Regions from separate parts of the Marinomonas sp. PE14-40 genome, predicted to be linked through region 2. Evidence: riboswitches for the same ligand, from Rfam matches in the RefSeq annotation. Region 2 holds a riboswitch; each other region holds the start of a gene.
What was found. A riboswitch is a leader RNA that binds a small molecule or an ion and turns the genes downstream of it on or off. The one in region 2 is predicted to bind thiamine pyrophosphate.
Positions count from the first base shown of each region.

Region 1: linked by a shared signal. The riboswitch ahead of thiB (thiamine ABC transporter substrate binding subunit) and the one ahead of thiC (phosphomethylpyrimidine synthase ThiC) in region 2 are both predicted to bind thiamine pyrophosphate.
Region 3: linked by a shared signal. The riboswitch ahead of thiD (bifunctional hydroxymethylpyrimidine kinase/phosphomethylpyrimidine kinase) and the one ahead of thiC (phosphomethylpyrimidine synthase ThiC) in region 2 are both predicted to bind thiamine pyrophosphate.

Region 1 covers NZ_CP130700.1:2,463,424-2,466,703, forward strand. The annotation lists gene thiP (thiamine/thiamine pyrophosphate ABC transporter permease) at 1-519, opposite strand, end outside; gene thiB (thiamine ABC transporter substrate binding subunit) at 516-1,532, opposite strand; TPP riboswitch at 1,636-1,747, opposite strand; gene Q0A08_RS11385 (HAD family hydrolase) at 1,839-2,519, shown strand; gene Q0A08_RS11390 (3-deoxy-D-manno-octulosonic acid transferase) at 2,676-3,280, opposite strand, start outside.
Region 2 covers NZ_CP130700.1:1,794,993-1,798,272, reverse strand. The annotation lists gene Q0A08_RS08170 (putative bifunctional diguanylate cyclase/phosphodiesterase) at 1-1,375, shown strand, start outside; TPP riboswitch at 1,421-1,525, shown strand; gene thiC (phosphomethylpyrimidine synthase ThiC) at 1,674-3,280, shown strand, end outside.
Region 3 covers NZ_CP130700.1:996,681-999,960, forward strand. The annotation lists gene Q0A08_RS04530 (ABC transporter permease) at 1-261, opposite strand, end outside; gene Q0A08_RS04535 (ABC transporter ATP-binding protein) at 258-1,130, opposite strand; gene thiD (bifunctional hydroxymethylpyrimidine kinase/phosphomethylpyrimidine kinase) at 1,123-1,965, opposite strand; TPP riboswitch at 2,027-2,131, opposite strand; gene Q0A08_RS04545 (lipase secretion chaperone) at 2,295-3,280, opposite strand, start outside.

The DNA.
Region 1 (3,280 bases), 670 kb from region 2:
GCCAAGTTGATAAGATAAACGCCATTGACCAGAAGGAATGAGATTATGTGCCTGTATAAGTATACGAACAGCGAGCGGCATATTAAAAAACACATGTGCTAGTAAGATACCAAACAATCCATAAAGAGGTAGCTCAACATCCGTTACTGAGGTAATCCAGCCACTACGTCCATAAACAACAACTATCCCTAAAATTGCCACTATACTTGGCACAACTAAAGAAATTGAAAAAAGTTGCAATAGAAAATCCCGCCCCTTAAAACGTCGATGCATTAAGGCACTTGTAACAGGGATGGCAACAATGAGACTGAGCACACTACTTAGCAAAGCTTGCCAGAGAGAGAATTTAAGTAGTCGCCAGATGTAACGGCTCGAAAGGGTTTCATACCAGTTTGAAACATCTTGGAAAGCGAGCAAAACAACGAAACTCGCAATACCAATAATACAGAAAACGCTAACAATTAAGATAGCTGGCAGTAAACTTTTATCAAGCCTACCACCAAATAAGCCTAGTCTCATTGAGTCACTGAATCTAACCACTCATTAATCCACTGCTTACGGTTAGCAGCAACTTGCTCTGCAGGCAAAGTTAATACTTTAGTTGGCTGTTCAAGACCAGTAAATGCTTTTGGTAAGTTATCTCCTAACTCAATAACAGGAAACATCCAATTACCTGTTGCTACTTCACCTTGGAAACCTTGAGTCAAAATAAACTGCATAAATTGATCCGCTAGCGCCTTGTTAGGTGCATTTTTCAATTGAGCTGCCACTTCAACTTGAGGATAAAAACCTTCCGATGCAGGCACGGCCTGATATTTAGATTCACTCTCTACCACCATATGGTAAGCAGGTGATGTGGTATAACTTAAAACAAGATCAGCTTCACCTTTTAGAAACATACTATAACCATCATACCAACCCTTGGTTACTGTCTTAGTATGGCCTGCTAATGTCTGCCAAGCCTCAGCGGCATCATCACCATAAACTGATTTCATCCACAACATCAGACCTAAACCAGGTGTACTGGTTCTTGGATCTTGGTAGATTACAGAAAGGTCTTGATTTTCTACTACGTCCTTCAAAGACTTAGGCACTTCTTTCAAGGTTTCAGTATTATAAATAAATGCGAAATATCCTTGATCAAAAGGCACAAAATGAGAATCACTCCATCCACCTGGTGTTGTTACCTTACTAGTATCTACATTATGCTCAGCAACTAAACCACTCGCTTTAGCAGCTTGCATTAAATTCAAATCTAAGCCTAATAGAACATCCGCTCTTGAACCGCTTCCTTCAAGCTGAACGCGAGATAGAATACCAACAGAAGAATCTAAGGTGACGTAATTTAGAGTACAAGCACACTCTTTTTCAAAGTTCGTTTTAATCTTAGGACCTGGGCCCCAGTCCGATGCAAATGAATCATAGGTATAAACATTTAGTATCTTTGTTTCTTCGGCCTGTACCATAGAGGCTGATAAAGACAAGCTGGCAAGGGAAGCTAGCGCTATTGAAGTAATATAAGGTGTTCGCATTTTGTCGCTCCTAAAAACAAGCCTAATGTGGCATTGTGAGCGGCGAGGCTTGAAGGCTCTCTACTATTAAACTTGGACCTATTAAATTAAGTCACAATAAGCGTTAAGTAGAGGATCTCAATCCCTACGCCAGCATAATCTGGATCAGGTTCATTGGGTTAGCTTTGCTTCTCAGCCCCACATCGAAAACGAATAGAGCACCCCATGAGATAAAAAATCGAAGCGGATTGTAACGATATTTTGAACTTAAGGCCAGTTTCCTGCTCTTAACCAAAACAAAAGGCATGCCATGTATGGCGTATAAAAATGAAAGGAAGAATCTTGTTAAACTCACACACGCAATCAACAAAACAAAGAGAATACCAAGCTTATTTATTTGATCTAGACGGTACCTTAGTTAACTCAGAACCATTAAAAGGCAAAGCGTTAGCATTAGCCTGTCAAGATTATGGCAGTAAAGCAGATCACCTTATCTATCAAGATGTCATGGGACAAGATTGGCCAAGTGTTACTCAACACTTTTTTAAGTCAGCAAAGATAAACCCTGATTTAGCTGAATTTAATCAATACTTTAGACAACACTACCGAAGACTATTAAAAGATCAACTTGACCTAAGCCCGAACATCAAACCCTACCTTAAACAGTTATCCCAGCTTGATTGTAAAGTCGCCGTGGTAAGTAGCGCTGCCAGTTGGATGATAGAACAAGTATTAACTCAACTGGAATTAGACAACTTTTTTGACCTTATCATCAGCCAAGAAGATGTTAGTCGACACAAGCCCCATCCCGAAGCTTATCTTGTCGCACTAAAAAAGCTCAATATTGAAGCAAAAGACGCCTTAGTATTTGAAGATTCTTTTGCAGGCCTTAGCGCAGCAAATGAAGCAGGTTGTGATGTTATTGGTATTAGACATGAATTTAATATCAAGAATGATATGAGCATAGCTAAAATCTGCTTATCAGATTTTAAAGCGTTATTAGATTAGAAGACTTGGAATTTATTTTCATCGCAAGAGACAGAGTAGCCACACTATCGCGCAATTATCTCTTTCTCTATATAGGAAACCACTTAGTAAACTAAGGTGTGACAAATGATATAAAACTGAAAGGCATTGAAACCTGCTACAGTGAAGCAAACTACATCAAGAGCTAATTGAGTCCAATACTCTCTCAACAGCCCCTTGATTACTCAATGCATACTCATAGGCTGCAGCGCCCGTTTCTATGACGAGTGTTTTATCTTTTGCAAAAGCAAGCAATAGACTACCTACCAACTCACTATTTTTGCAACGTAACCCGCCACCAGATAAAACCAAACTTTCAGTAATGTCTTTAAAATTAAAAGTGTGCTCGCCAACCAATACAGGCTTAGATAGGAGAGCTGGCTCGATTGGGTTATGACCACCTCGCTCAATTAAGCTCCCTCCCACAAACGCGAGATCAGATGCTTGGAAATAGTGCATCATCTCTCCCATGCTATCACCTACTAACACATCGAGTTTACACCACTCTTCCATGGGGGTTTCAGAGCGAAGCCCTACATTTTCAAACTTAGCAGAAGCTTGCTGATAGACCTGCTCAAACTTTTTAGGGTGTCTAGGCACAATAATAAGCACAGCACTTGGGTGTTGTGCTTTTAGTACAAGATGCTCTTCCAATAATGGAATATCCTCACCTTCATGGGTGCTGGCTGCGATCCAAACAAACTCATTTTTAACAAAGTATTGTTGCCAATTATCTTGAATAA
Region 2 (3,280 bases):
TATAGCAAATGTGACTGAAAAGAAAAAAGTAGAGGCTGCACTTAAGCATCAGGCGCAAATGGATTCATTAACAGGTCTGTTGAATAGAGCAACTTTTGTCTCCCAGATGTCATTATTTATTGATCAAAATAGTGCCAGGCAAAGTGCTATCTTCTTTATTGATTTAGATAAGTTTAAAACGGTTAATGATCAATATGGACATCATGTAGGGGATGAACTTTTAGTCGAGTTTTCACGGCGTTTACAGGCTTGTTTTAATCAAGATGAAATGATTACTCGATTAGGTGGGGATGAGTTTGCTGTGTTTTTAAAAGATGTAACAGGGTTGCCTCAGTTACATGAACTTGCAGATAAAGTGGTTGCTGGTATGCGTAAACCCTTTGCTTTTAGTAATGGGTTTAATTTTAAAATATCTGCCAGCATTGGTATTAGCATGCTTGATGAAAGTGTTAAGAATGCCAGCGAAGGACTGAAGCAAGCAGACATGGCCATGTATGAAGTTAAGCGCAATGGACGTGCTGATTTTATTATTTTTAATCAGGGTCTCAATGAATCTGAGAGGCGCAGGAGCCTACTTGAAAATAACCTCCTTAGCGCACTTAAGCATAATGAGATTTATATTAACTACCAGCCTATAGTATGTTTTGAAACGGGTGAAATTAAAGGCATGGAAGCCTTGATACGTTGGAAAAATGAAACCTTAGGAGAGGTTTCTCCGGCTGAGTTTATTGCCATTGCAGAACAAATTAATTTGATTAACCCATTTTCAAATTGGTTAATCCATCATGTTTGTCATGATTTGAAAGCCTTGATAAAAAGTAGTGGTAACCCCAATCTCTTTGTCAGTATTAACATATCACCTAAGCAGCTATTGTCAGATCAAGTTTGTGACAACCTATTGATGTCTATGGAAGTCAATCAGCTAACGCCTAAAAACATTAAAATAGAGATTACAGAAACGGCTATTTATGATCAGGAAGAGAGTGTAGTCCGCCAATTAAGGCGCATTCGCAGCTATGGAATAGGTATTTATATTGACGATTTTGGGACTGGTTATAGTTCTCTTGAAAGGTTAACTCAATACCCCTTTGATGGCCTTAAAATTGATAGGTCTTTTGTGAAAAACTTGGTACCTGGTAATAGTCAGGATGTCATTCTTAAGGCATCTGTGAAAATGGCTGAAATGCTCAATCTAGTTGTTGTGGTCGAAGGCATAGAGAGCCATTTTCAGTATGATTTTTTTAAAACCTTAAAGTGTGAATATGCCCAAGGTTTTCTGCTTTATAAGCCTCTATCATTGTATGAGTTGAGCCAAGAAATACTGCAAAAAAATCATTTAAGTACAAGTCTTCCTAGTGACGAAACAATCCGTTAATACGTTATCAAGGCTTTACTTTTGTTCTAATCTCCTTATAGTTGCTTCCACTTGTCGGAGTGCCATTTGGCTGAGATCGTGTTTATGCACGGGATCCGCAGAACCTGAACAGGGCTAAATACCTGCGTAGGGAACAAGAAAATCTTCATTCTTTCTTATCTGCATCGAATGCTTTCCATTCTTTAATTTTGACTAAATGTCATTAATAAAGATTGGTGTTAGCAAAAATCATAGATATGATTTTTGTGAAAGCAAACGCACGACTGACAAGCACTTCTTTCATTTAAAAGGATTGCTTATGTCTTCTAATGAGTTAACAAATTCTAAGTCAAATATTGCTGTACCAGAGGTACAAAGTAAACGAGAAGAAGCTAGGTTGAAGGCGAAAGCCTTTATTGACTCGCTTCAAGCTAACCCCTTTCCTGCTTCTGAACGTGTTTTTATTCAAGGTAGTGACACCTCGATTCAAGTACCAATGCGTAAAATTAATGTTTCAGATACGCCAATTGGTAAAGATCCTGCTAACTTCACTTATGAAAAAAATGAAGCTATTTATGTCTATGAATGCTCTGGACCTTATTCAGATCCAAGTCGAAAAATTGATGTTTATAAAGGCATAGCATCCACACGAGGCAAGTGGATTGAAGCACGTAATGATATACAGGAACTAGATGGCGTCTCTTCTGATTTTGCTCAGCAAAGGTTAAGTGATGAAAGGTTGGATGACCTAAGGTTTGAAAACTTACCAAAAGTTGTGAAGGCTAAGCCAGGTGCTGTAGTTACTCAATTGCATTATGCACGTCAGGGGATTATTACCCCTGAAATGGAGTTTATTGCGATTCGCGAGAATCAAAATATGCAGGCGGTAAAAAGCGAGCTTTTATTAAAGCAGCACCCAGGGCATAGTTTTGGCGCTAATATTCAAACAGTTATCACGCCAGAGTTTGTGCGTCAGGAAGTGGCTTCAGGTAGAGCGATCATTCCTGCAAATATTAATCACCCAGAATCAGAGCCAATGATTATTGGTCGTAATTTCTTAGTGAAGGTAAACGCGAACATAGGCAACTCAGCCTTAACCTCATCTATTGAAGAAGAAGTTGAGAAGCTTGTTTGGTCAACGCGTTGGGGCGCTGATACCCTGATGGATTTGTCGACAGGTAAGAATATTCACGAAACTCGTGAGTGGATTCTGAGGAACTCACCGATTCCAATTGGTACAGTACCGATTTATCAGGCGCTGGAAAAGGTGAAAGGTATTGCTGAAGATCTGAATTGGGACGTTTTCAGAGATACATTGATTGAACAAGCCGAGCAAGGTGTAGATTACTTTACAATCCATGCGGGTGTTTTATTACGTTATGTGCCAATGACGGCAAAAAGGCTAACAGGAATAGTATCTCGCGGCGGTTCAATAATGGCGAAATGGTGTTTAGCTCATCATGAAGAAAGCTTTTTATACCAACGTTTTCGTGAGATTTGTGAAATCTGTCAAACATATGATGTTTCACTGTCGCTTGGTGATGGTTTACGACCTGGTTCTATTATGGATGCCAATGACGAAGCTCAAATGTCCGAGCTCAAAACGCTAGGGGAATTAACTAAGGTTGCTTGGGAATATGATGTGCAAGTTATGATTGAAGGGCCTGGGCATGTGCCGATGCAAATGATCAAGCATAATATGACTGAACAACTTGAGCACTGCCATGAAGCCCCTTTTTATACACTAGGACCACTGACTCAAGATATCGCACCTGGTTATGATCATTTCACATCAGGTATCGGAGCGGCTCAAATAGGTTGGTATGGTTGCGCTATGTTGTGCTATGTAACACCGAAAGAGCATCTAGGCTTACCCAATAAAGAAGATGTTAAACAAGGCTTGATTACTTATAAAATCGCTGCTCA
Region 3 (3,280 bases), 800 kb from region 2:
CTTAAAGAAGACCATAAAAATGGCAAACATTAGCCCAGCAGATACACCCAGTAAGACTCCAAATATTATCTCAATTAGAGTCACCAAAAAGTGAGGATATAACACATCCGTTAATTGCCAGAGCCTAGTAAAAACCTTCTCTGGCGATGGCAATATAAAGCTTGGCACTTGCGTTATTGCAACCAGTAACCACCATAAAAAGATGACAACCAAGCTAACAATCAGGACTCGATATACATTGGCATTTACATGTATTTTCATCGTCTTGCCTGCATCATCTGCATAAGTTTACCGTGAAAGCTTGACACTTCTTCACCAATTTTTCGTGGCGGATAAGTATTGGGTAACGGCATAGATTCTAATGCTTTACGCTTAGCTTTGGTTTTAATTAGCTCTTCTTTAGTCAGCTCATTTTTAGCTATTGGCCTTTCAGGAAAGCTAGAAAAGTGTAAAACATTATGCCCCATGATTAACGCTTCAAGTGGGTCATGAGTAACTAAAAGAACGGTCTTATTTTTGAATAAATGACAACTCAACTGCTGCAACTTATCACGGGTAATGGCATCGACGGATGAAAACGGCTCATCCATTAGGATAATGGATTTATCTTGAATTAAGGTTCTGGCTAAAGCGACTCTTTGCCTCATACCGCCAGATAAAGTCGATACGTTATGATCTGCTTTATTCGATAAACCGACTTGCTCTAAAATTGATAACGCTCGGTCTTTTAACGTCTGATCAAATTGACTTTTATTTTTCAATATTGGGCGCTTTAGATCATAAGCTAGCAGAACATTATCAATAACAGATAACCATGGCAGTAACAGGTCTTGCTGTGCCATGTAAGCAAGCGATTGTCGAAATTTTTTCACATCTAAGCTTGCATCTTCATTAGTTTGTATCGCTAACTCATTTACAAATGCACTCTTATGGAGCCCTACTAAATGCTTTAACAAGCTAGATTTGCCACAGCCACTTTGTCCTAACAAACAGGTAACCTGATTTGCAGCTAGCCTCAACTCTACCTCATGATATATATAATCAAGGCTCTGCTGATATTGTAGACTTGCTGTCACCACATACTCTTTTTGAGCCATGATCTTTGAAGCTAAAGCGTTAGGGTTAATCATGCATCAAACCTGATTGATTCAGCATAAAGAAGTGATCAACAGGGCCGCTACCTTGTCCTAATTGATAATCCTTAGCCGCCACTAAACCATGGGAGATATAAGTCTTGGCTTTTCTAATTGACTCAGACATTGAGAAACCTTGGGCCAGGTAACTTGTTATCGCAGAAGACAAAGTACAACCAGTTCCATGAGTATTAGTTGTAATTATTCTTTCCTTAGAAAAGTACTCGAATTGATTTTCAGTCACCCAAACATCTGTGCTGTCTTGAGTGTCCATATGCCCACCCTTTAATAAGACACCTTGAGAACCAAGTGCTAAAAGAGATTGTGCTGTGCTTTCTAACTCAGTATTAGATTTTGGGAAAGCATTAAGGTCTCGCCCTAACAACACTTGCGCTTCATAGAGGTTTGGAGTGATCAAATTTGCTAAAGGAATTAGGTAATTAACTAGGCTGGAAATTGCTTTTGACTCTAATAAAACATCGCCGCTTGTTGCGACCATAACAGGGTCTAATATTATGAATTTAGGTTGATACTTTTTAAGCGCCTGAGCAATCATAAGAATTGTATCTGCATCTGAAAGCATGCCAATTTTAACAGCATCAACTTTCATATCGGAAAAAACGCTTTCTAATTGGGCTTCAACAAACGATTTTGGCACAGGATGAATGGCACTGACGCCTTGAGTATTTTGTGCCGTAAGCGCAGTAATCACTGAGCAAGCAAATGACCCTGTTGCTGACATTGCTTTTATATCAGCCTGAATACCTGCGCCCCCGCCACTGTCAGACCCGGCAATGGTTAACGAAATATGAGGTTGATTATGTGTTTGCATATAAGGCTCCTAATAATAACTGGAGCCTAAAAAAGACAGACTGATTGAAATTGTCTAAAAGAAATGAGGCTTGCCAGTTCCCTACGCCAGTATTAACTGGGTCAGGTTCAACGGGTCTAGAGGCAAGCCTCAGTCTCAGCTCTAAAGAGCACCCCGACTAACTTTATCTGTATTGCTGTAAAGCAAATTTTGCGTGATAGTGCCTTTACAAACGACAAGTGTCAACCGCTTAGTAACTAGAAATTCGTTATAATAAATATATTTTTTAACTACAGCTCAATTTATTTACTCTATAAATCAATATATTAACAGTTAACACATTAATGATATCACTGCAGTATAGCGACTAATGCAGTTAACCTTTTTTGCTCACTTAAACTGAATTTAGATTCAATTAAGTACTTTAGTTCTAAGCTTTGATCTTCATGAGAAAGACCTGAATTTAAGATACTTTCTTTTTGTATTATAAACTGTCGCACTCTTGTATTAAGCTCATTTTGAGACTCTCTCACATTAGCAAGCCTTTGCGCTGCCTCTACTCCAAACTCCTTTGCTTGTAGATCAAACAAGTCCTCACCTGTCGCTTCGCTTTTTTGCTCTAATGTATTAATTAAACCAGTTAGTTTAGTTTTATCCTCCGCTAAATTAGCAACATCATTGCCCTGTAATGTAGCGATGAGCGCTTGCTCATCTGCAATATCCTGCTCAAAAAAAGCCAATCTATAATCAGGTTCAAAGTACTCATACCGCAACATGTCAATTTCTTGATACAAGTTAATTTGTCTATTTATGATAGCGTCTTTATCTTTTAGATTAACTTGATAATTCGAAAACTCATCGTCTAACGCTTTTAATGCATATTTAAAGGCTTGATAGTTTCCCAACAACTCAAGCGCTTCTCTCCGAGCAGGCTCTTCAAGTGATAGCTTGATATCTTCTTTAATTAACTCAATGAGTTGTTCATACGATAATTCACCAAGCAGCGTCATAAAATAATCAAATCTGTGCTTAATACTAATATGAGGAAATAAATGCCCTTCTGCATCAATAGGATATGAGCCAGCTATACTGGTTCCCCTTAACGAGGATTGTGAGCCTATCCATTCAAATTTATCTTTGAAGCGATTGTATTCATTATTTTGTGCAACATTCAGTTGAGCCTTTATGTCGGCTTTTTCTGAAGATGACAAAACGAATGATTCAACTGGTTTATTTGAAATTTGGTTATTAGTTAAAGAGCCTTGATCTTGATTGGTCTGTAAGACAGGCGCTGCTTGATAAGCAACACCTGTCCACTTCGCCAAACCAAGAAATG